DNA from 3 places in the Kosakonia sp. MUSA4 genome. Region 2 is predicted to be linked to each of the others. Evidence: predicted binding sites of a transcription regulator. Region 2 holds the regulator's gene; each other region holds the start of a gene.

Region 1 (7,250 bases), 2.4 Mb from region 2:
CAACAGCTTCGATGAAAGTGTGATGCACTTTATGGTCTGCGGTCTGCAGGACGTTTAAGCCCCAGCCACCGTTGGCGACCATATATTCGCCAGACAACCACATTAGCAAGACAAACAGCAGCGCACCTATCAGATTACCGAAGTAGACGTTGATCCAGTTACGGGCCAGTTGCCCCCAAGTGATACGCCCACTGGCTTTCGCCACGACAATCAACACGGTCGAGGTAAAAAGATCCGCACCGCAGATAATGCAGAGGATCAACCCCAGGGAGAAGCAGATACCCCCAATCAGTTTAGCAATACCGTAGGGCATTGCCGCTGTGCCGGTGGTGGCGGTGATATAGAAAACAAAAGCAATAGAGATGAACACACCTGCGGTGATAGCCAGGTAGAAAGTCTTCAGCGGATGTTTAGTCGCTTTATAGACGCCAGCTTCTTCGGCAACTTTGGCCATTTCGGCTGGAAGGATAAGATCAAAAGGGTTGTCAGCTTTCACACTAACTCTCTCTTTATTAAGTCGGCGACGAGATACTAACAAAGCATTATAGAAGAGAATTTGATATGGATCATATCTCGCCTGGCTTATAGGACCGCAAAGAGCGTGGTTTTTTTACGAATGCGGAGTAACTTGTTGATTATCTGAATAAAAATAAATTTTAAAAGTTATAAAATGTGTTGATTATTTTTATGAAGCCTCCGAAAAATCGTTAATTAAAATGGGGTAGTTGCCATAAGAAGTAACAATATTAGTCCGCAAGTAATAATACCATTTACCCGTATTTAACTTAATTATTACAACTTACTGACATTGCAAAAATATAAATAAAAAGGGGCAATAAAATTGCCCCGTAATATAGCGTAGACCTGCTATGAAGCCTACATATTGTCGTGCTACTTGTCGTTATTTCGCCCAGAATGCCGTTTTGGCGCGTTGTAACTTTTCGTAAGCCGCTAACAGGGACTGATGCGCCGGGAATGCCTGCAGGGTACCGTCTGCCGGTTGCAGGTCATAGAACGGCGCTTCACCACTCAACGCGGCGCTGGCTGCTTCAACTGCCTGTGCGCCGTACATGCGTACGAATGCATTCAGATATTGCAGCGGCTCGCGATCCTCTTCCTGCGCCAGCAGCAGTAGCGTTTGCAGGCAGCGGTAGTAGTTGGCGCGTTCCGCGCTGAAGATGGATGCGTTGAATTCCATGGTCCATTCGGTCCAGGCCAGCGCCTGATCCAGATCGCCGCCAGCCAGCGCCAGCATCGCTTTTAACTCGCCAATGCGCAGGGTGTACCAGCCATTGTCTTTACCGGTTGCCAGACCCAGCAGTTCACGAACGCGGGTAAAATCGTCGTGACCTTCGTCGTCCAGTTGGGCGATAAGGTTGAGGTACTCCTCTTTCTCCCACTCGCTGCCCGGTAGTGACAGAATAGTTTCGCGCAGATGGCTGCCCATGGTGTTATTCGCCAGCCACAGATCTTCTGCCGGATAAATATCGGACATGCCCGGCACCAGAATACGGCAGGCGTACACGCCAAGGTGCTCGTAATCGGCGATATAAACTTCTTTATCTTCTGCATTAAAGATAGCCATCAGCGTGGCGAACTCTTCTTCGGTGGTCCCTGCGAAGCTCCAGTCAACGAACGGATAATCCGCATCCTGCTTAAACAGATCCCAGGAGATCAAACCGCTGGAATCGATAAAGTGAGTTTCGAGGTTAGCGTGTTCAGCCACTTCTTCGTCATCAAAGGTCGGCGGGGTAAAGACATCGAGATCTTTCAGACCGCGCCCCTGCAACAGCTCGGTGACTGTACGTTCCAGCGCAACGCCAAAATCCGGATGCGCGCCAAAGGAGGCAAAGCAGGTGCCATTCGCCGGATTAAACAGCACGACGCAGATCACCGGATATTTACCGCCCAGCGAACCGTCGTAGGCAAAAATCGGGAACCCTTCGGCTTCCAGTTTGGCAATGGCTTCCACCACGCCAGGATAGCGGGCCAGTACTTCCTGCGGGATTTCCGGCAGGCTGATACTCTCCGCGATAATACGGTTTTTGATATGGCGTTCGAACACCTCAGACAGACCCTGTACGCGGGCTTCGTTGCGGGTGTTACCGGCAGACATACCGTTGGAAACATACAGGTTGCCGACGATGTTCATCGGAATATAGACCGTCTGCTCATCAGACTGGCGGGTAAACGGCAGGGCGCAGATACCACGCTCATCATTCCCGGATTGCAGATCGACCAGCATCCCGGCGGCCAGCTCGTTCTGTGGATCGTAGAATGCGCGCAGACGAGCATCGAGGATCCCTTCGGGCAGCGAGTCATCTTCCGGCAGCGGGAACCACTTTTCGTTCGGGTAGTGAACGAACGGGCCTTGCGCGATAGCATCGCCCAGCCAGAAGTCAGCGAAGAAGTAGTTGGTGGAAAGACGCTCGAAGTACTCGCCCAGCGCAGAGGCAAGCGCAGCCTTTTTCGTTGCGCCTTTACCGTTAGTGAAGCACAGCGCGCACTCTTTATCGCGAATATGCACGGACCAGACGTTCGGTACCGGATTCAGCCATGAGGCTTCTTCAATGTGAAAACCGAGGTCGGTGAGCTTTTGCTGGAAGCGGGCGATGGAGTCTTCCAGTGCGGCGTCTTTGCCGGGAATAAATGTTTGAGTCATGGCGGTCACTTTTTTCGTACGTAAAGCGCGCAATGATACGGGTTTTGCGTGACTGGCGCTATCTTCCGCTTCTGCCCGGCGAAAATAAAACAGCGGTCTATGCTTAGGGAGAGTAACCGACTGTTCATGGATGGAAAAATGAAAGCGTTCGACCTTCATCGCATGGCACTGGATAAAGTTCCCTTTGAGTTTTTGTGGGAAGTGGCCCTGCGCAGCCTTTATACCTTCGTTTTAGTCTTTTTATTTCTCAAAATCACTGGCCGACGCGGCGTACGGCAAATGTCGCTGTTCGAAGTCCTCATTATTCTGACGCTAGGCTCGGCAGCGGGAGATGTGGCCTTTTATGACGACGTTCCAATGCTGCCCGTGCTGGTGGTTTTTATTACGCTGGCGGTGCTTTACCGTCTGGTGATGTGGCTGATGTCGCACAGTGAAAAGCTGGAGGATCTGCTGGAAGGCAAGCCGGTTGTAATTGTTGAGAACGGTGAGCTGGCATGGGAGAAATTGCATGAAGAGAACATGACTGAATTTGAGTTCTTTATGGAGCTGCGCGGCAACGGCATTGAACATCTGGGGCAAATTCGGCTGGCGATTATGGAGACCAACGGGCAAATCAGCGTCTATTACTTCCCCGACAACGAGGTTAAACCAGGGCTCTGTATTCTGCCGGAAGGATGCAGCGAGAGATATACCTCGGTACCTGAATCGGGCGATTACGTTTGCGTACGTTGCAGTAAAATTGTCGCTTTGCAGGCAGGCGAAAAGCGATCCTGTCCACGCTGTGCAAATCCGGAATGGTCGAAGGCCAGCAGGGCAATTCGGGTGACATAACAGGTTTTTTATCGGGCCCGGCTCGGCTGTGCAAAACATTCTGCTATGTGACTGAGCGCACATTTCCCCCCACGCGGCTATTACCCATTGCGGCGCGTGACGCGCAATGATAAAACCGATGTCACAGGAATAACTTATTGCTTTTTAGCGTGGTGAGGGGAAATGACTCAGGTCTTCAATTTTAGTTCTGGCCCGGCAGTATTACCGGCGGATGTGCTCAAACAGGCGCAACAGGAATTGTGCGACTGGCAAGGTCTTGGCACTTCGGTGATGGAAATTAGCCATCGTAGTAAAGAGTTTATCCATGTGGCTGAAGAGGCGGAGAAGGACTTTCGCGATCTGCTGAACATCCCCTCCAACTATAAGATTCTGTTCTGTCACGGCGGCGGTCGCGGTCAGTTTGCTGGCATCCCGCTCAATTTGCTGGGTGATAAAACAACCGCTGATTATGTTGATGCCGGTTACTGGGCGGCAAGTGCGGTCAAAGAAGCGAAAAAATACTGCGTTCCACACGTTATTGACGCGAAAATCACTGTTGATGGCCTGCGTGCTGTTAAGCCGATGAGCGAATGGCAACTCAGCAATAATGCGGCTTACCTCCACTACTGCCCGAACGAAACGATTGATGGCATCGCGATCGATGAAACGCCCGCGTTCGCCAATGATGTGGTAGTAACGGCTGATTTCTCTTCAACCATCCTGTCGCGCGAAATTGATGTCAGCCGTTTTGGTGTGATTTATGCGGGCGCACAGAAAAATATCGGTCCGGCTGGTTTAACGCTGGTGATTGTACGTGAAGATCTGCTGGGCAAAGCTCATGCAGCCTGTCCGTCTATCCTCGACTACAGCGTGCTGAATGAAAACGACTCTATGTTCAACACGCCGCCGACTTTTGCCTGGTATCTCTCAGGTTTGGTGTTTAAGTGGCTGAAAAAACAGGGCGGCGTCGCCGCAATGGAGAAAGTCAACCAGCAAAAAAGCGAACTGTTGTATGGCGTAATCGATCGCAGCGACTTTTATCGCAATGATGTGGCGAAGTCTAACCGTTCGCGCATGAACATTCCGTTCCAGTTGGCGGACGGCGCGCTGGACAAACTCTTCCTTGAAGAGTCTTTCGCTGCGGGTCTGCACGCCCTGAAAGGCCACCGCGTCGTTGGCGGTATGCGCGCTTCAATTTATAACGCGATGCCGTTGGCTGGTGTACAGGCGCTGACCGACTTTATGGTTGATTTCGAACGTCGCCACGGTTAATTGCTGTAGTCTGCATTCCCCGCAGTTGGACTGCGGGGTTTTATTTTGTCTGTAGAGAGTAAAGTTTCATGGAATCCCTGACGTTACAACCCATCGCGCGGGTAGATGGCACCATCAATCTGCCTGGTTCGAAAAGTGTCTCAAACCGCGCTTTGTTGCTTGCCGCATTTGCCCGTGGCACTACCGTTCTGACCAATTTGCTGGACAGTGACGATGTGCGCCACATGTTGAATGCCCTCAGCGCGCTGGGAGTTCATTATACCTTGTCTGCCGACCGCACCCGTTGTGAAGTGGCCGGCGTGGGTGGTCCGCTGCACTCTGCGGAAAAACTGGAGCTGTTTCTTGGCAATGCCGGAACGGCAATGCGCCCTCTGGCTGCAGCGCTTTGTCTTGGCGCAAACGATCTGGTGCTGACCGGTGAACCGCGCATGAAAGAGCGCCCGATTGGGCATCTGGTTGACGCGCTGCGTCAGGGTGGCGCGCAAATCGATTACCTCGAGCAGGAAAATTACCCTCCTCTGCGCCTGCGCGGCGGTTTTACCGGCGGTGACGTGAGCGTGGACGGCAGCGTTTCCAGCCAGTTCCTGACAGCGTTGCTGATGGCTGCGCCGCTGGCGCCGCAGGATACCGTTATCACTATCAAAGGCGACCTGGTCTCTAAACCTTACATCGACATCACGTTGCATCTGATGAAAACCTTTGGCGTGGTAGTGGAAAACCAGCACTATCAGCGTTTCGTGGTGCGCGGCGGTCAGCAATATCAGTCTCCTGGCCAGTATCTGGTGGAGGGAGATGCTTCCTCGGCTTCTTACTTCCTGGCCGCAGGGGCGATCAAAGGCGGCACGGTAAAAGTGACCGGGATTGGACGCAACAGCGTGCAGGGCGATATCCGTTTTGCCGACGTACTGGAAAAAATGGGCGCGACAGTGGTCTGGGGTGATGACTATATTGCCTGTACGCGCGGCGAACTGAACGCTATCGATATGGACATGAATCATATCCCGGATGCCGCAATGACTATCGCGACGGCTGCGCTGTTTGCCAAAGGCACCACTACGCTGCGTAATATCTATAACTGGCGAGTGAAGGAAACAGATCGTCTGTTTGCGATGGCGACAGAGTTGCGCAAAGTGGGCGCAACGGTGGAAGAGGGCGAGGATTATATCCGCATTACTCCGCCGGAAAAATTGCAGTTTGCGGAAATTGGTACGTATAACGATCACCGTATGGCGATGTGCTTCTCGCTGGTGGCGCTGTCAGATACGCCAGTTACCATTCTGGATCCGAAATGCACGGCGAAAACTTTCCCCGACTATTTTGAACAGTTAGCTCGCATCAGTACGCTCGCGTAACCTTCTTTGCTCCGGGCTGGTGTAAATCAGCCCGGCCTGCCGCACATTTCTTCTACACTCAGCTTCAGACCCTTCTGTTATTCGCACGCAGTAGTAACGATTGTGTGCATTGCCGCGTATAATGCGCGGCGTTTACGTAACGATATGCCTTGATTAAGGAGAAAAAGATGACTGCAATTGCCCCGGTAATCACCATTGATGGGCCAAGCGGTGCGGGAAAAGGCACGCTTTGCAAGGCAATGGCGGAAGCGTTGCAATGGCATCTGTTGGATTCAGGCGCAATTTATCGTGTGCTGGCGCTCGCTGCACTGCATCATCACGTTGATGTCACCTCGGAAGAGGTGCTGGTTCCGCTGGCTGCGCATCTGGATGTGCGATTTGTCTCAATCGACGGAAATCTGGAAGTGATCCTCGAAGGTGAGGATGTGAGCAGTGAAATTCGTACCCAGGAAGTAGCGAATGCAGCATCGCAGGTGGCTGCGTTTCCGCGCGTGCGTGAAGCATTATTACGCCGCCAGCGCGCGTTTCGCGAAGCTCCGGGTCTTATCGCCGATGGACGTGATATGGGAACGGTCGTTTTCCCCGACGCGCCGGTGAAAATTTTCCTTGACGCTTCTTCTGAAGAACGTGCGAATCGTCGCATGCTCCAGTTGCAGGAGAAAGGCTTTAGTGTTAACTTTGAACGCCTTTTGGCCGAGATCAAGGAACGTGACGATCGCGATCGTAATCGTCCTGTAGCGCCGCTGGTTCCCGCTGCTGATGCTTTAGTTCTGGATTCAACCCGTTTAAGCATTGAGCAAGTGATTGAGAAAGCGCTACAATATGCACGCCAAAAATTGGCTCTCGCGTAAGCGACCGAATTCGTAGTACCTGCTGCAATGGAATGTGAGCAGGCATGTTAAACAACCCCATCCGGCATGAAGCCAGGTGGACGTTAAATTGAAGAATCCTGAAGATTATCAATATGACTGAATCTTTTGCTCAACTCTTTGAAGAGTCCCTGAAAGAAATCGAAACCCGCCCGGGTTCTATCGTTCGCGGTGTTGTTGTTGCTATTGACAAAGACGTAGTACTGGTTGACGCCGGTCTGAAATCTGAGTCCGCCATTCCGGCTGAGCAGTTCAAAAACGCCCAGGGCGAACTGGAAATCCAGG
Region 2 (7,250 bases):
CCTGGCTGAGAACATCATGATTATTCCCTGGCAAGAGATTGACGCCGACACGCTGAACAATCTGATTGAGAGCTTTGTCTTGCGCGAAGGCACCGATTATGGTGAACATGAACGTTCGCTAGAACAAAAGGTCGCTGACGTTAAACGTCAACTGCAACGCGGTGAAGCTGTACTGGTGTGGTCGGAACTGCACGAGACGGTAAACATTATGCCGCGGGGGCAGTTTCACGATTAACCGGGTAGATGGCGGCTGACTATACTGCAAACACAGTTTTATTCAGGGAGTTGCTATGTCTGCCAAACATCCGGTCATCGCCGTTACTGGCTCCAGCGGCGCGGGAACCACCACCACCAGCGTCGCCTTCCGTAAAATCTTCGCCCAGCTCAATATGCACGCCGCAGAAGTGGAAGGAGACAGCTTCCATCGCTTTACCCGTCCGGAAATGGATATGGCGATCCGCAAAGCCCGCGATCTTGGGCGGCATATCAGTTACTTTGGCCCGGATGCCAATGACTTCAGCCTGCTTGAACAAACCTTTAGCGAATATGGCCAGAGCGGAACCGGGCAAACGCGTAAATATCTGCATACCTACGATGAAGCGGTGCCGTGGAATCAGGTGCCGGGCACGTTTACGCCCTGGCAACCGCTGCCGGAACCCACCGACGTGCTGTTTTATGAAGGGCTGCACGGCGGCGTAGTGACCCCGCAAAATGACGTGGCGCGCCATGTTGATTTACTGGTTGGCGTGGTGCCGATCGTCAACCTGGAGTGGATCCAGAAACTGATTCGCGATACCAGCGAACGCGGACACTCCCGTGAAGCGGTGATGGATTCGGTGGTTCGTTCGATGGAAGATTACATCAACTTTATCACCCCGCAGTTTTCCCGTACGCACATCAACTTTCAGCGCGTGCCGACGGTCGATACGTCTAACCCTTTCGCCGCAAAAGGCATTCCGTCGCTGGATGAAAGCTTTGTGGTCATTCACTTCCAGAATTTGCAAGGCATTGATTACCCGTGGCTGTTGGCGATGCTGCAAGGTTCGTTTATTTCCCATATGGATACACTGGTGGTACCGGGCGGCAAGATGGGGCTGGCGATGGAATTGATTATGACGCCGCTGGTGCAACGGCTGATGGAAGGGAAAAAGATTAAGTAGCCCGGCAAGCCGATTGCCGGGCCAGGGCATCAGGCTTCGATAACTTCGTAGGAGTGGGTGATCTTCACGGCCTTCTCCAGCATCAACGCTACAGAGCAATATTTTTCCGCCGACAGATCCACCGCGCGGGAAACTGCCGCGTCTTTCAGCGCTTTGCCGGTGACGATAAAGTGCAGATTGATGTGCGTAAACAGACGCGGCGCTTCTTCACGGCGCTCGGAAGTCAGCTTCACTTCGCAGTCGGTCACGTCGTGGCGCCCTTTCTGCAGGATGGAAACGACGTCAATTGCGCTGCAACCGCCCGCCGCCATCAGCACCATCTCCATCGGGCTTGGCGCTTTATCCCCGGAATTACCGTCCATCAGAATTTGGTGGCCAGATGCGGACTCACCCAGGAAGGTCAACCCTTCAACCCATTTCACACGTGCCTGCATTTTATTCACTCCGGAGTAGTAATTTTCTCCACAGATTACGCGTACATAACAAAACTCGCAACGGAAGGCGACCTGCGTCATGCTGAAGCGAGACACCAGGAGACAGGCGTGAAAACCTATGCTAAAACAATCTGGATGCTACAAAGATAAATGGATGTTACGCATGTATGCATGACATCGTAGATTAGAGGCCGCAGATAACCCTGACGGCCCACTTCTCAGGACATGAGAAGCTTTGATTGCAACCCCGGAAGCAGGCTGAAACCTACATCCCCGCTTTCGGAGCCAGCTTATAACAGAGGATAACCGCGCATGGTGCTTGGCAAACCGCAAACAGACCCGACTCTCGAATGGTTCTTGTCTCATTGCCACATTCATAAGTACCCGTCGAAGAGCACGCTGATTCACCAGGGTGAAAAAGCGGAAACGCTGTATTACATCGTTAAAGGCTCAGTGGCAGTGCTAATCAAGGATGAGGAAGGTAAAGAGATGATTCTCTCTTACCTTAATCAGGGTGATTTTATCGGTGAACTGGGCTTGTTCGAAGAAGGTCAGGAGCGCAGTGCCTGGGTACGCGCCAAGACCGCTTGTGAAGTCGCCGAAATTTCCTACAAAAAATTCCGTCAGCTTATCCAGGTGAACCCGGATATTCTGATGCGCCTCTCCTCGCAGATGGCGCGTCGCCTTCAGGTGACCTCGGAGAAAGTCGGCAACCTGGCGTTCCTGGACGTAACGGGCCGTATCGCGCAGACGCTGCTGAATCTGGCAAAACAGCCGGACGCAATGACTCACCCGGACGGCATGCAGATTAAAATTACTCGCCAGGAGATTGGCCAAATCGTTGGTTGCTCCCGTGAGACTGTCGGCCGCATCCTGAAAATGCTGGAAGATCAGAACCTGATCTCCGCCCACGGTAAAACCATCGTGGTATACGGAACACGTTAATCCGTAAAACGGCGCATCGTTTATCCGGCGCGCCGTTTTTCTCTCCTCATGTGGCGCAGGCTGATTTATCACCCCGAAATCAACTACGCACTGCGACAAACGCTGGTGTTATGTCTGCCTGTGGCGATTGGCCTGATAGTCGGCCATCTGCAACAGGGCCTGCTTTTCTCACTCGTTCCCGCTTGCTGCAATATTGCCGGTCTCGACACGCCGCATAAGCGTTTCTTTAAGCGCCTGATTATTGGCGGCTGTCTGTTTGCGGGTAGCAGCCTGGCGGTGCAATTGTTGCTGGCGGAAGATCTTCCGCTGCCGCTGATCTTTACCATGCTGACCCTGCTACTGGGCGTCACGGCTGAGATCAGCGCATTGCACGGGCGCTTACTGCCCGCCTCGCTGATTGCCGCCATCTTCACGCTCAGCCTCGCCGGGAATATGCCGGTGTGGGAGCCGCTGCTGATTTACGCGCTGGGCACACTATGGTACGGGCTGTTTAACTGGTTCTGGTTCTGGATGTGGCGGGAACAACCACTGCGCGAATCGTTAAGCCTGCTCTACCGGCAACTGGCTGATTATTGCGAAGCCAAATACAGCCTGCTGACGCAGCATGCCGATCCGGAAAAAGCCCTGCCGCCGCTGCTTGCACGCCAGCAAAAAGCGGTGGATATGATAAGCCAGTGCTACCAACAATTGCATATGCTGGCGGCCAATCAGCATAACGACTACAAACGCCTGCTGCGCGTTTTCCAGGTCGCGCTGGATTTGCAGGAGCATATTTCCGTCAGCCTGCACCAGCCGGAAGAAGTACAAAAACTGGTTGAACAAACCCACGCCGAGCAGGTTATCCGCTGGAATGCGCAGACCGTCGCCGCCCGTTTACGCGTGCTGGCGGACGACATTCTCTACCATCGTTATCCGACGCGTTTCACTATGGAAAAGCAAATCGGCGCGCTGGAAAAAATCGCCCGCCAGCACCCGGATAATCCGGTAGGCCAGTTCTGCGCCTGGCACTTTAGCCGCATCGCCCGCGTACTGCGTACGCAGCGGCCTCTGTACATCCGCGATCTGATGGCGGAGAAGCAGCGTCGATTGCCATTGCTCCCGGCGCTGAAAAGCTATTTATCCCTGAAATCCGCCGCGCTGCGTAATGCGGCGCGCATCAGCGTAATGCTCAGTATTGCCAGCCTGATGGGCAGCGCCCTGCATCTGCCGAAGCCCTACTGGATCATGATGACGATTATGTTTGTCACGCAAAATGGTTATGGCGCGACACGCGTGCGCATTGTCCACCGGGCGGCAGGAACCCTTGCCGGGCTGGTGATCGCCGGGATCACGTTGCACTTTCATGTTCCGCTCGGTTTTACGCTGACAGCCATGTTATTGATTACGCTGGTCAGTTATCTGATTATCCGCAAAAGTTACGGCTGGGCGATGGTCGGCTTTACCATTACCGCGGTGTACTCATTGCAACTGCTGACCTTAAACGGCGAAGAATTTATTGTCGCGCGGCTAATCGATACCTTAATTGGCTGCCTGATCGCCTTTGGTGGTATGGTCTGGTTGTGGCCGCAATGGCAAAGCGGTCTGCTGCGCCAGAATGCCCACGACGCGCTGGAAACAGACCAGCAGGCAATTCGCCTGATCCTCAGCGATGACCCGCAGCCCACGCCGCTCGCCTGGCAGCGTATGCGCGTCAACCAGGCACATAATGCACTGTTTAACTCGCTCAATCAGGCAATGCAGGAACCCGGCTTTAACACCCGTTATCTGGAAGATATGAAGCTGTGGGTCACGCACAGCCAATTTATTGTCGAACATATCAATGCGATGACCACGCTGGCGCGTGAGCATACGATGCTGACGCCGGAGCTGGCGCAGCGCTATTTGCAGTCCTGCGAGATTGCGCTGCAACGTTGTCAGCAGCGGCTGGAGTATGACGGGCCGGGAGAGTCCGGTGATGTGAATATTCTGGAAGCGCCGGAAACGTTGACCCACGGGCCAATGAGCACGCTCGAACAGCATCTACAACGGGTTATCGGGCATCTGAACACCATGCACACCATTTCGTCAGTGGCATGGCGTCAGCGCCCGCATCACGGCATCTGGCTAAACCGACACCTTAACCATTAACCACTTTCTCTACCGCGCTGGCAAAGCGGCGCATCCCTTCATCGATATCCTGCTCGTCAATAACCAGCGACGGCGCAAAGCGCATTACGTCCGGACCGGCATTCAGCACCATTACGCCCGCATCTGCGGCAGCATAGAGAAAATCACGTGCGCGGCCTTTGAATGGCGCAGTTAATTCAGCGCCAACCAATAGCCCCATGCCGCGAATTTCGCTGAAGAGTTGATATTTTTCGCCGATCTGCTGCAAATGCTTAACGAAAAGCTGGCGTTTAGCATTCACACCGTTGAGCACTTCCGGCGTGTTGATAATGTCAAAAGCCGTTCCCGCTACCGCGCAGGCCAGCGGGTTGCCGCCATAGGTGGAACCGTGCGAACCGGCGTGGAACACGCTGGCGATCTCATTGGTCGTCAGCATCGCGCTGATCGGGAAACCGCCCCCCAGCGCTTTTGCACTGGTCAGGATGTCCGGCGTCACACCATAGTGCATATAAGCAAACAGATCGCCGCTACGGCCCATGCCGCACTGCACTTCATCAAACACCAGCAATGCTTTGTGCTGATCGCACAGTTCTCGCAGACCTTGCAAAAACTCCGGCGTTGCCGCCGTAACACCGCCTTCCCCCTGGATCGGCTCGACCACCACCGCGCAGGTATGATCGTCCATCACCGCTTTCACCGCGTGCAGATCGTTGAACGGCACATGAATGATGTCGGCCGGTTTCGGGCCAAAGCCGTCGGAATATTTCGGCTGACCACCAACCGTGACGGTAAACAGCGAACGACCGTGGAAGGCATTGTGGAAGGCAATAATTTTGGTTTTATACGGACTGTGGCGAGTAGATGCATAAAAACGCGCCAGCTTAAAGGCGGTTTCGTTCGCTTCCGTGCCGGAGTTCATAAACACCACGCGCTCGGCAAAAGTCGCGTCAATCAGTTTACGCGCCAGACGCAGAGCCGGTTCGTTGGTGAACACATTGCTGATATGCCACAGCGTTTCACCCTGCGTTTTCAACGTTTCTACCAGCGCGGGATGGCAGTGTCCTAACGCAGTTACCGCAATTCCACCTGCAAAATCAACATACTCTTTACCCTGCTGATCCCACACACGACTGCCTTTTCCCTTCACCGGGATAAACTCGGCCGGTGCGTAAATTGGCAGAATCACTTCATCGAAGTTTGCACGCGTTACCGCGTCTTGCTGAGTTGCCATGTCTTGCCCATCCAGTTTTTTGTTGCATTGATTATGAAAATATAATCACAAAATATGCATAAAAAATCACTGCATGGCAACCAGAAATCATCGTTTGAGGAAGTTTTCCAGTAATTGATGGCCCTGCTCGCTAAGAATGCTTTCCGGGTGAAACTGTACGCCTTCCAGATCCCACTGCCGATGGCGAATCCCCATTATTTCCCCGCTTTCCGTACGCGCAGTGACTTCAAAGCAGGCGGGCAGCGTAGGCGGGTCAATCACCAAAGAATGGTAACGGGTGACGGTTAACGGATTATTAAGCCCGGTAAACACACCGCGGTTGTTATGGGTAATGGGCGATGTTTTGCCGTGCATCACTTTTGCCGCACGGACAATCGTCGCGCCAAAGACCTGGGCAATCGCCTGATGACCAAGACAGACGCCCAGCACAGGGAGTTTGCCTGCATAATGACGAATGACTTCCAGCGAAATACCGGACTCATCCGGCGTACAGGGGCCAGGCGAGATAACGATTTTTTGCGGTGCCAGCGCGGCAATATCCTCAAGCGACAGCTCATCGTTACGCCTCACCTCCACCCTTGCGCCCAGTTCGCAAAAGTATTGATACAGGTTCCAGGTGAAGGAGTCGTAATTGTCGATAAGCAGGATCATAGCGGCCTCGGTAAAATAAACCGCGCTAGTTTACTCGCTTTCGACAGCTTCGCTTACCACTTTACGGAAGATGGCGCATAGCGGATCTAAATCTCCCATCGCTCCGGCCTGGTTCGCCGCGCTCCAGCGTTCAGGGACGATACCGCGCCAGTCCAGAACATAACCGGCGTGCAGCGCAAGCTGTTCAAAAAAAATGCGCTGTGCAATGCCATTGCCGAGGCGGAAGGGATGCAGCACATTGATCTCACAGTAGTAGTGCGCAAGCCGTTCAATAAACGTATCCGCAGACAGGCCGCACAGCCACTCCTCCTCTTCCAGTTGCTGCATCAGCGCGTTGCCCTCTTTTTCGATGTATTCGAAATGGCAAAAACGCGTATCGCCCTCGTAAATATCCACTTCCCGGAACTTTCCGGCCCAGTCGAACACATCCTGATAAAGGTGATGATGAATAGCGCACAGATGCGGAAGCCCGCGCGCCAGCGGCCCCAGTTCGAGCGTCGCTGCGCGTAATGCCGTCAGCTCGTAAACGGCTTGCTCCAGACGCTGCGCCTGGTGAATACCCAGCAAGTTGCGCATCACATTCAGGCCTGGATAGAGGTAAGGATCGCGACCATCGCCAAATTTATCGCTCATAGTGCCTCCGGAGTTCTGCAAGTCGGATGTTGGCTTCTTCGGCGGTGAGCGTCACCAGCGCGCTGTCAACGCCTTCCAGTCGTCGGCTGG
Region 3 (7,250 bases), 1.7 Mb from region 2:
GGCAAACGCAGCATTCGGAGATGCTGGCGCTGGCGCCGCGTTCCGATCGTCTGCAAAGCGCGCTCGAATACGCCCGCAGCAACCTGAGCAAAGCGCTGACGGTGGAACTGCTGGCCGATGCCGTCCACCTGAGCGCCCGCCAGCTTAGCCGCCTGTTTCGCCAGGAGACGGGGAAATCGCCAGCCAAGGCGATTGAGGGATTACGTCTGGAAGCTGCGCGGCTAATGATTGAGCAAAGCCGTTTGTCGCTGGACGCCATCGCCCGCGAATCGGGTTTTCGCGATCGCCGCCATATGCGGGAAGTCTTTATTCGCGGCTATGGCATTCCGCCGCAGTCGTTGCGTACCGGGCGCTAAGCCCTATTTTCTCTTCGCGGATAAAAGTGCTGTCGCCCGAAAGGGGATTATTTGTTCGCCCAGGCGGCGTAGACTGATCGCAGTTTTATACGCTTAAAGGAGCAGAAAAATGCAGGAAAAAATCACCATTGTCGCCACCATTACCGCCCATGCAGGCGCGCGCGACAAAGTAGCCCAGGCGCTGAAAACCGTGGAACGAGACGTTCAGGGCGAGCCGGGATGCGAGCTGTACCAGTTACATGTCAACAGCAAAAACGATCATCAGTTCGTGATGATTGAGCGCTGGCAATCGGCGCAAATGCTGGCGCAGCATGAACAGGCCGCGCCGTTCAAAGCGCTGGTCAGCGCCATTGACGGCTTAGCCGATTTGCAGGTAACGACGCTGACTACCGTCGCCTGACAACCAAACCCAGGCATTCTGGCCTGGGTTTCTTGTCTTCACGCTTTCACCAGCTCCGGCCATAAGCGCAGCGTGGTGTCGATAATATCCATCAGCTTTTCCCGCGTCGCGCCTTCCCGCGCGCTGACCGCCATCCCCTGCACAATACACATTAAAAAATGCGCAATAACCGGCAGATCGCTGTGCGGCGGGATCTCACCGCGCAACTGGCGCTGCTGCAAAAACGTCAGCAGGGTCTGTTCCTGCGAGGCATGCTTTTCCCGGATCGTCTCGACGATAGGCTCAGCCGACGATGATACCGTGGCAGAGGTATTGATCAAAAAGCAGCCCGCTGGCGTGTCGCTACGGGTAAAACAGCCCACTACCGCGGTGAAATAATCCCGCAGCGCCTGGGTTACGCTCTTCTCATCACAAAACAGCGTCGCCTGGTGTTTGGCAATAAAGCGCGCCATATAGCGGTCGAGAACCGCCATAAATAGCCCTTCTTTATTGGTGAACTCCGCATATAGCGTTGGCGCTTTCGCGCCGGTGGCTTCCGCCAGCTCGGCCAGCGATGTCGCTTCATAGCCGTGCTGCCAGAACAGCATCATCGCTTTGTCCATCATCTCCGCTCTGTCGAAGACTTTTGGTCGTCCACGACTTTTTTTCGTACCGCATGTGACATCGGTTGTCATGGTTCCTCCCTTGTCCACATGGATTTAATTACTAATCATTATAAAAACATTGCAAGGGCGATGACCAGCGAAGATTTTTAAAAAAATTTCACCACATAACAAATTGAATAATAAAGTATTTATAATTATTTTAATGATCACTATAAAAATAACATTGACGAGTGATGCAGATCACACTTATGATTTACCTATCGATCGTTAAGTTAATACTTACGACGCCCAAACAAACCATTTTAGAAAGGTAAATCACATGAAAAGCATTCAATCCCTGATCGCCGTTGCCGTCCTCAGTTCCCTCTCTTTCGCCAGCATGGCTGCGGTAGAAGTTCAGTCTTCTCCGGCTGACCAGCAGAAAGTGGGCGTGATTTCCGCCAATGCCGGTACCAACCTCTCTTCGCTGGAAAGTGAACTGGCGCAGAAAGCCGATGAAATGGGCGCGAAATCGTTCCGTATCACCTCAGTGACCGGCCCGAACACCCTGCACGGCACTGCGGTTATTTACAAATAAGACGTGGCTGCTCACCAGCCGCAACAGAAGATTTTTAGATTCGGGCAATAACGCCCAACACGAATGAGAAATTTAAGGAATAACACCATGAAAACTTTCAATACTATCGCTATCGCTGCTGCACTTTCTGCTCTCTCTTTTGGCGCTTTCGCCCAGACCGTTACGGCAACAGGCCGCACGCTGGATGATGCAGAATCCGTGATTGCTGCCCAGGCGCAGAAAGAAGGCGCGTCTTACAAAATTATTGAAGCTAATACCAATAACAACGTACACATGACAGCCGAACTGACCAAATAAGTTTGTTGCGATGTACTGTGTGAGAGGCGCCTTCGGGCGCTTTTTTTTATGTCCGCGAAGGCGAACCCGCATGGCTGTAACGGGTGAATTGTTGCTCCAGCATCGGGCGTCCCCACTGATCGCCCTGCCACTCTTTGCTGAGTGTAAAGCCCCAGGATTCATACAGGCGGCGGGCCGCATGCAATCCGCTGAATGTCCATAGCTGTACCGCGTCGAACTGTTGCTCGTCGCAAAATGCCATCGCGCGGGCCAGCAGTTCTCGCCCGACGCCGCTGCCCCGGCACTCCTCATCAAGAATAAACCAGCGCAGATGCGCCTCGTTATTTCCCAGATCCTCACCGTCAATAGCAACCGATCCCACAATGCGCCCGTGGCGAACGGCGAGCCAGATGCCGTTACGCGGATTGTCCAGCCGCCCGGCAAACTCCGCCAGCCCGGCCGCGACTTTTGCTTCAAAAAAATAGCCAAAATCATAGTGCTGCGAATAATAGCTGGCATGCATTTCGCTGATCCGGCCAATCATCCCAGGCAGATAACCGCTGACAATTTCCGGTTTTGCACCGCCCAGTTGCGCCGCCCCGTTGCGGCAGCTTTCCAGCGCAAAAGCGTAAGCGGATAAGCCACGGGCGACCGCTTCACGTTGCGCATCGCTCAGATGCTCCATCGCCTCACGCACGCGCATCGCGCCGTAGCGGTTAATGCGGGCAACGCTCTCTTTCCCTTTTGCAGTCAATTGCAGTGTCTTAAAGCGCGCATCGTCAGTGGCCTGAACTTCCTGTAACTCTCCCGCTTTAATCAGCCTCGCCAGCATGCGGCTGACGCTGGATTTTTCCAGCCCCAGAATAGTGACCAGCTGCGCGGCGGTGATGGCGCCGTGATGTTCAACTTCCAGCAAGGTATGCACGGCGGAGGGCGAGTAATCCGTGGCGGCAAGCGTCGTATTCATAAAACCGAGCTCACGAACCATCAGCCGGGAGGCGACACGAATGTCGTTAATCAGGTTGGGCGCTGTCATCATCTTTCCGCGTACAGGATAATTAGTTGTACTATACAACCACCTGTTGTGCATCCTGTCAATGCAACAGACTGACGCTCACGGAAAAGCGCCGTCACCGCGCATAAAAAAAGGCTGCCAGGCAGCCTTTACGCATTTATCGGGGCTGACGCTTCAGCCACGCGATAAAGTTTTATTCAAAATAAACCGTCGGATTTTCGGCCAGCGAAACGTATTTCTTGCTGTTTTTATCCAGCGTACGGATCTCGCCGCTTTCAATATCGTAAACCCACCCGTGCAAACGCAGCGCGTTGTCACGAAGCCCGACGGCCACAGAAGGATGCGTTTTGATATTGTTCAGTTGCGCAATCACGTTCTCTTCGACCATCGCATTGACTTTGTCGGTCTCGTTTTCGAAAGTTCTCTTCTCAACAACGGCTCTTGCTGCATCTGAATAGTGCAGCCAGTGGGCCACCGCAGGCATTGGCTCCAGGCTCTGCGCGGTAGCGATCGCTTTCATCGCGCCGCAGTTGGAGTGACCACAAATCACGATATCCGTCACGCCCAGCGCCACAACCGCATATTCGATTGTCGCGGATACACCGCCCGGCTCCGGTCCGAACGACGGCACAATATTACCGGCATTGCGGATAACGAAAAGCTGACCCGGTTCCTGTTGCGTCACCAGCTCCGGCACCAGACGGCTATCTGAGCAGGAAATAAACAATGCTTTCGGGTTCTGGCTGGAGGCCAGGCTACGGAAAAGCTCTTTACGTTGTGGGAAAATTTCTTTCTGGAAGCTGAGAAAGCCTTCAATGATATGTTGCATAGCACGTTCTCTTTTTTTCGGTCTTCATTTCGGTTTGAGAAAAACCTCACGCCAAAAGTCCCGCATCTTGACGCAAATTGCAATAGTTCTCTGTCTGCATCTCTTTTTGCGTCCCGTCAGTTCACGGCGAGACGCAGGCCAAGATTGGCGGGATAAGGCGCGAAATAGCTCTGTGTTTGCAGATAACTGTCTGGATATTCCGCCAGATAGTGTTGCAGCAATGTTAATGGCGCAAGGAGCGGCAATAACCCAAGCCGGTAGTTGGTGATCACCGACAGCAGCTCGGCACGCTGCCGGCTGGTGAGGTGCCGGGTAAAATAGCCCTGAATATGCATCAGCACGTTGGTGTGATTCTTGCGCGAAGCGACATGCTTAAGGAGCGCCATAAACTGCTCGCGGTAAGCGACAAAGAAAGCGTCCAGATCCTTCCACTCGCCGAGCCGGGCAACAAAGGGCCCGATTTTGCGATAACCCGCCTGATGATGAGCCAGCAACTGAAGTTTGTAGCGGCTGTGAAACGCCAGCAGATTGCTGCGGGTTAACCCCTCTTCACGCAGCGCATTCAGCTCATGCAGCGCGAAGATCCGCTCGACAAAGTTTTCGCACAACTGCGGATCGTGCAAGCGCCCGTCCTCTTCGACCGGCAGCCACGGGTATTTTTTCAGCAGCGCCGCGGTAAACAGCCCAATGCCCGCTTTACGCCCGCGATGGCCCTGCTCGTCATACAGCCGTACGCGTTCCATTCCACAACTGGGCGATTTCGCGCAGACAATAAAGCCGGAAAAGTTACTGACGGAAGGCAAAAACCGTTCGGCGAAAGCAGCCATTTTAGCCGTCACATCTTCCTGCGGATCGTGACTAAAACGCATGCGGGTGTCGCCATCGCTAGTCTGGATCAGGCGCAGCGCCGGACGAGGAACCGGCAGGCCGATGGCCATCTCCGGGCAGACAGGCTTAAAGGTGACCCACTGCGCCAGTTCATCCATGACAAACCCCATGCGTTTATGTCCACCGTCGAAGCGCACTGCGGAGCCGGTCAGACAGCCGCTAATCCCAATTGTGGGTTGATGGTTCATAAATGCCCCCTGCGCTTAACGGGTATAGAAAGACCTACCTTAAAAGTTACACAACAGAGGATGTTTGTCTAAGTTTTAAAGATAAAATTTGTTAATGAATAAGCATTACAAATAGTTATGAGTCAGCAAAAAATTAAGCTAACGGGAACGTTTTTAAAGAGTGATAACGTCGAGGGAGACAACCTGCTGCCACTGTAAAATCTGTTTTTTGCGCGCGGCGGTGAGTTTTCCACTGGTCACCAGCAGCCATTTGCGCTGCGGGAAAATCTCTGGCGCCAGCATTGCCGGAGGAGACGGAAGAATATCAATACGTTGCCCCTGCCCGGTGCGCAATAACGCTTCAAGCCAGATTTCACAGGGATCGTTAAGGTGCCAGCCGGTGAGCAGGTAGTTTTCGCCGGGCGCTTTTTTATCCCCTTCCAGACAAAACGCCGTATAGGAAATAATGATGCCATCGAGAATTTCCCGCAGGGTCATCATCGCCGCGACATTGGCCGACACCTGGCCGCGCAGCGGGCGCAGCACTTCGCGCACCAGCTCCCCCCTTGGATATTCACGGCCTGAGTTATAAATGAGCTGACGCAGGGATTCGATTTTGCCCTCTTTCAGATGCTGAAGCATCGTCTGCTGAAGCGTCAGCCAGTTATTCGCGTGACGGCTACCCGGACGCGCCAGCAGTGGCTTCACCTGGCTGACAGGCACGCCTTTTTTTACCCAGTCGAGTATTTTAAGCGCCTGCTGCACATCGTTATCGTTGTACAACCTGTGCCCGCCTTCCGTGCGCAGCGGCTTGAGCAGACCATAACGGCGCTGCCATGCACGCAGCGTCGTGGCGGGGATCCCGCAAAGCCTGGCAAATTCGCCGATCGAGTAGGACATGGGTTGCGCCTGATGAAAGAGGATAACGTTCAATATATCACGGATATTTCCCTGTTGAATGAAGCACCTGCCCGTTAGCCGGAGCGCCGTAATCACGTCCAGGTTGCTATTGGGCTACTCCAAAGGATAGCACTGCGTCCAGTTGTAACTGATGCGGCCCAGTTTCAGGCGACCAGCGACGTCACCATCATCACGCCTGCCGAACGAGGAAGCACTGCGGTAAGGGGTTAATCATCCGGCATTCAGTCAGCAATAATTTTAGTACAGCGGCATGCGTTGCTGGTATCGCAACGCATGCCGGGCCAGCACAGAATTAGGATTATTCAGTTTGTTTTACTGCATGTTCCACCGGTGGGGTTGCTGAAGCAGGGACTTTTATCCGGTACCAGATAGCGTACATCGCGGGCAAAAATACCAATGTAATAATCGTTCCACCGAATGTCCCGCCGATCAGCGTATAAGCCAGTGTGCCCCAGAATATTGAGTGCGTCAGTGGGATAAACGCCAGAATGGCTGCCAGCGCCGTGAGCAGTACCGGCCGGGCGCGCTGTACGGTTGCCTCAACAACCGCCGGGAGCGGCGCAAGCCCTTCCTGTTGGTTGTGATGGATCTGACCGATAAGGATTAACGTGTTGCGCATGAGAATTCCCGAAAGCGCTATCAAACCCACCAGCGCATTGATACCAAAAGGTTTATCAAACAGCAGCAGCGTTGGCACGACCCCAATCAATCCCAGAGGCGCGGTCATAAAGACCATCACCATTGCCGACATAGAACGCACCTGGAGGATAATGATCAGCAGTGTCATGGCTATCATGATAGGAAATAAAGGTGCCATCGCTTTGGTGGCCTTTCCTGACTCCTCAATGGAACCCGCCATCTCAATACGGTATCCATCCGGCAGCGTCGTCATGATCGGCTGAAGTTGCTTCATCATCGCCATTGAAACATCCGGCGGCTGAAGGGATTCGGCGATATCGCCCCGCACGGTAATGGTTGGCGTACGATCGCGACGGCGCAGGACAGGATCTTCCATTCGTACCTCAACCGTCCCGATCTGCGACAGCGGAACGCGCTGCCCGGCCGATCCGACTAAGGTAAAGTCGCCTATTCTTGCCGGATCAAGACGAATATTCCCCGCCGCGCGCGCCATCACCTGTACCGAACGAATATCTTCACGCACCTGGGTGACTGGCACGCCCGAAAGCAGGAACTGAAGCTGTTGCGCCACGCTGCC

What was found. The regulator CRP, encoded in region 2, controls carbon source genes, mostly activating them, when cyclic AMP is high. The targets are predictions, from matches to a motif close to ATGTGANNNNNNTCACAT.
Positions count from the first base shown of each region.
Region 1: a site for CRP is predicted at 3,539-3,556, ahead of serC (3-phosphoserine/phosphohydroxythreonine transaminase). Genes of this name have one in related genera too.
Region 3: a site for CRP is predicted at 1,590-1,607, ahead of bhsA (multiple stress resistance protein BhsA). Genes of this name have one in related genera too.

Region 1 covers NZ_CP025697.1:1,707,086-1,714,335, forward strand. The annotation lists gene focA (formate transporter FocA) at 1-496, opposite strand, end outside; gene ycaO (30S ribosomal protein S12 methylthiotransferase accessory factor YcaO) at 902-2,662, opposite strand; gene C0557_RS08060 (DUF421 domain-containing protein) at 2,801-3,493, shown strand; gene serC (3-phosphoserine/phosphohydroxythreonine transaminase) at 3,656-4,744, shown strand; gene aroA (3-phosphoshikimate 1-carboxyvinyltransferase) at 4,813-6,096, shown strand; gene cmk ((d)CMP kinase) at 6,264-6,947, shown strand; gene rpsA (30S ribosomal protein S1) at 7,061-7,250, shown strand, end outside.
Region 2 covers NZ_CP025697.1:4,998,108-5,005,357, forward strand. The annotation lists gene C0557_RS23870 (hydrolase) at 1-20, shown strand, start outside; gene C0557_RS23875 (YheU family protein) at 17-235, shown strand; gene C0557_RS23880 (phosphoribulokinase) at 291-1,160, shown strand; gene C0557_RS23885 (OsmC family protein) at 1,190-1,594, opposite strand; gene crp (cAMP-activated global transcriptional regulator CRP) at 1,907-2,539, shown strand; gene C0557_RS23895 (YccS/YhfK family putative transporter) at 2,588-4,666, shown strand; gene C0557_RS23900 (aspartate aminotransferase family protein) at 4,656-5,876, opposite strand; gene pabA (aminodeoxychorismate synthase component 2) at 5,964-6,527, opposite strand; gene C0557_RS23910 (putative adenosine monophosphate-protein transferase Fic) at 6,558-7,160, opposite strand; gene C0557_RS23915 (YhfG family protein) at 7,150-7,250, opposite strand, start outside.
Region 3 covers NZ_CP025697.1:946,072-953,321, reverse strand. The annotation lists gene C0557_RS04475 (GlxA family transcriptional regulator) at 1-356, shown strand, start outside; gene C0557_RS04470 (putative quinol monooxygenase) at 466-756, shown strand; gene C0557_RS04465 (TetR/AcrR family transcriptional regulator) at 795-1,430, opposite strand; gene bhsA (multiple stress resistance protein BhsA) at 1,681-1,938, shown strand; gene C0557_RS04455 (DUF1471 domain-containing protein) at 2,026-2,235, shown strand; gene C0557_RS04450 (helix-turn-helix domain-containing GNAT family N-acetyltransferase) at 2,282-3,250, opposite strand; gene C0557_RS04445 (carbonic anhydrase) at 3,423-4,058, opposite strand; gene C0557_RS04440 (DUF523 and DUF1722 domain-containing protein) at 4,175-5,134, opposite strand; gene C0557_RS04435 (MerR family transcriptional regulator) at 5,288-6,013, opposite strand; gene C0557_RS04430 (efflux RND transporter permease subunit) at 6,333-7,250, opposite strand, start outside.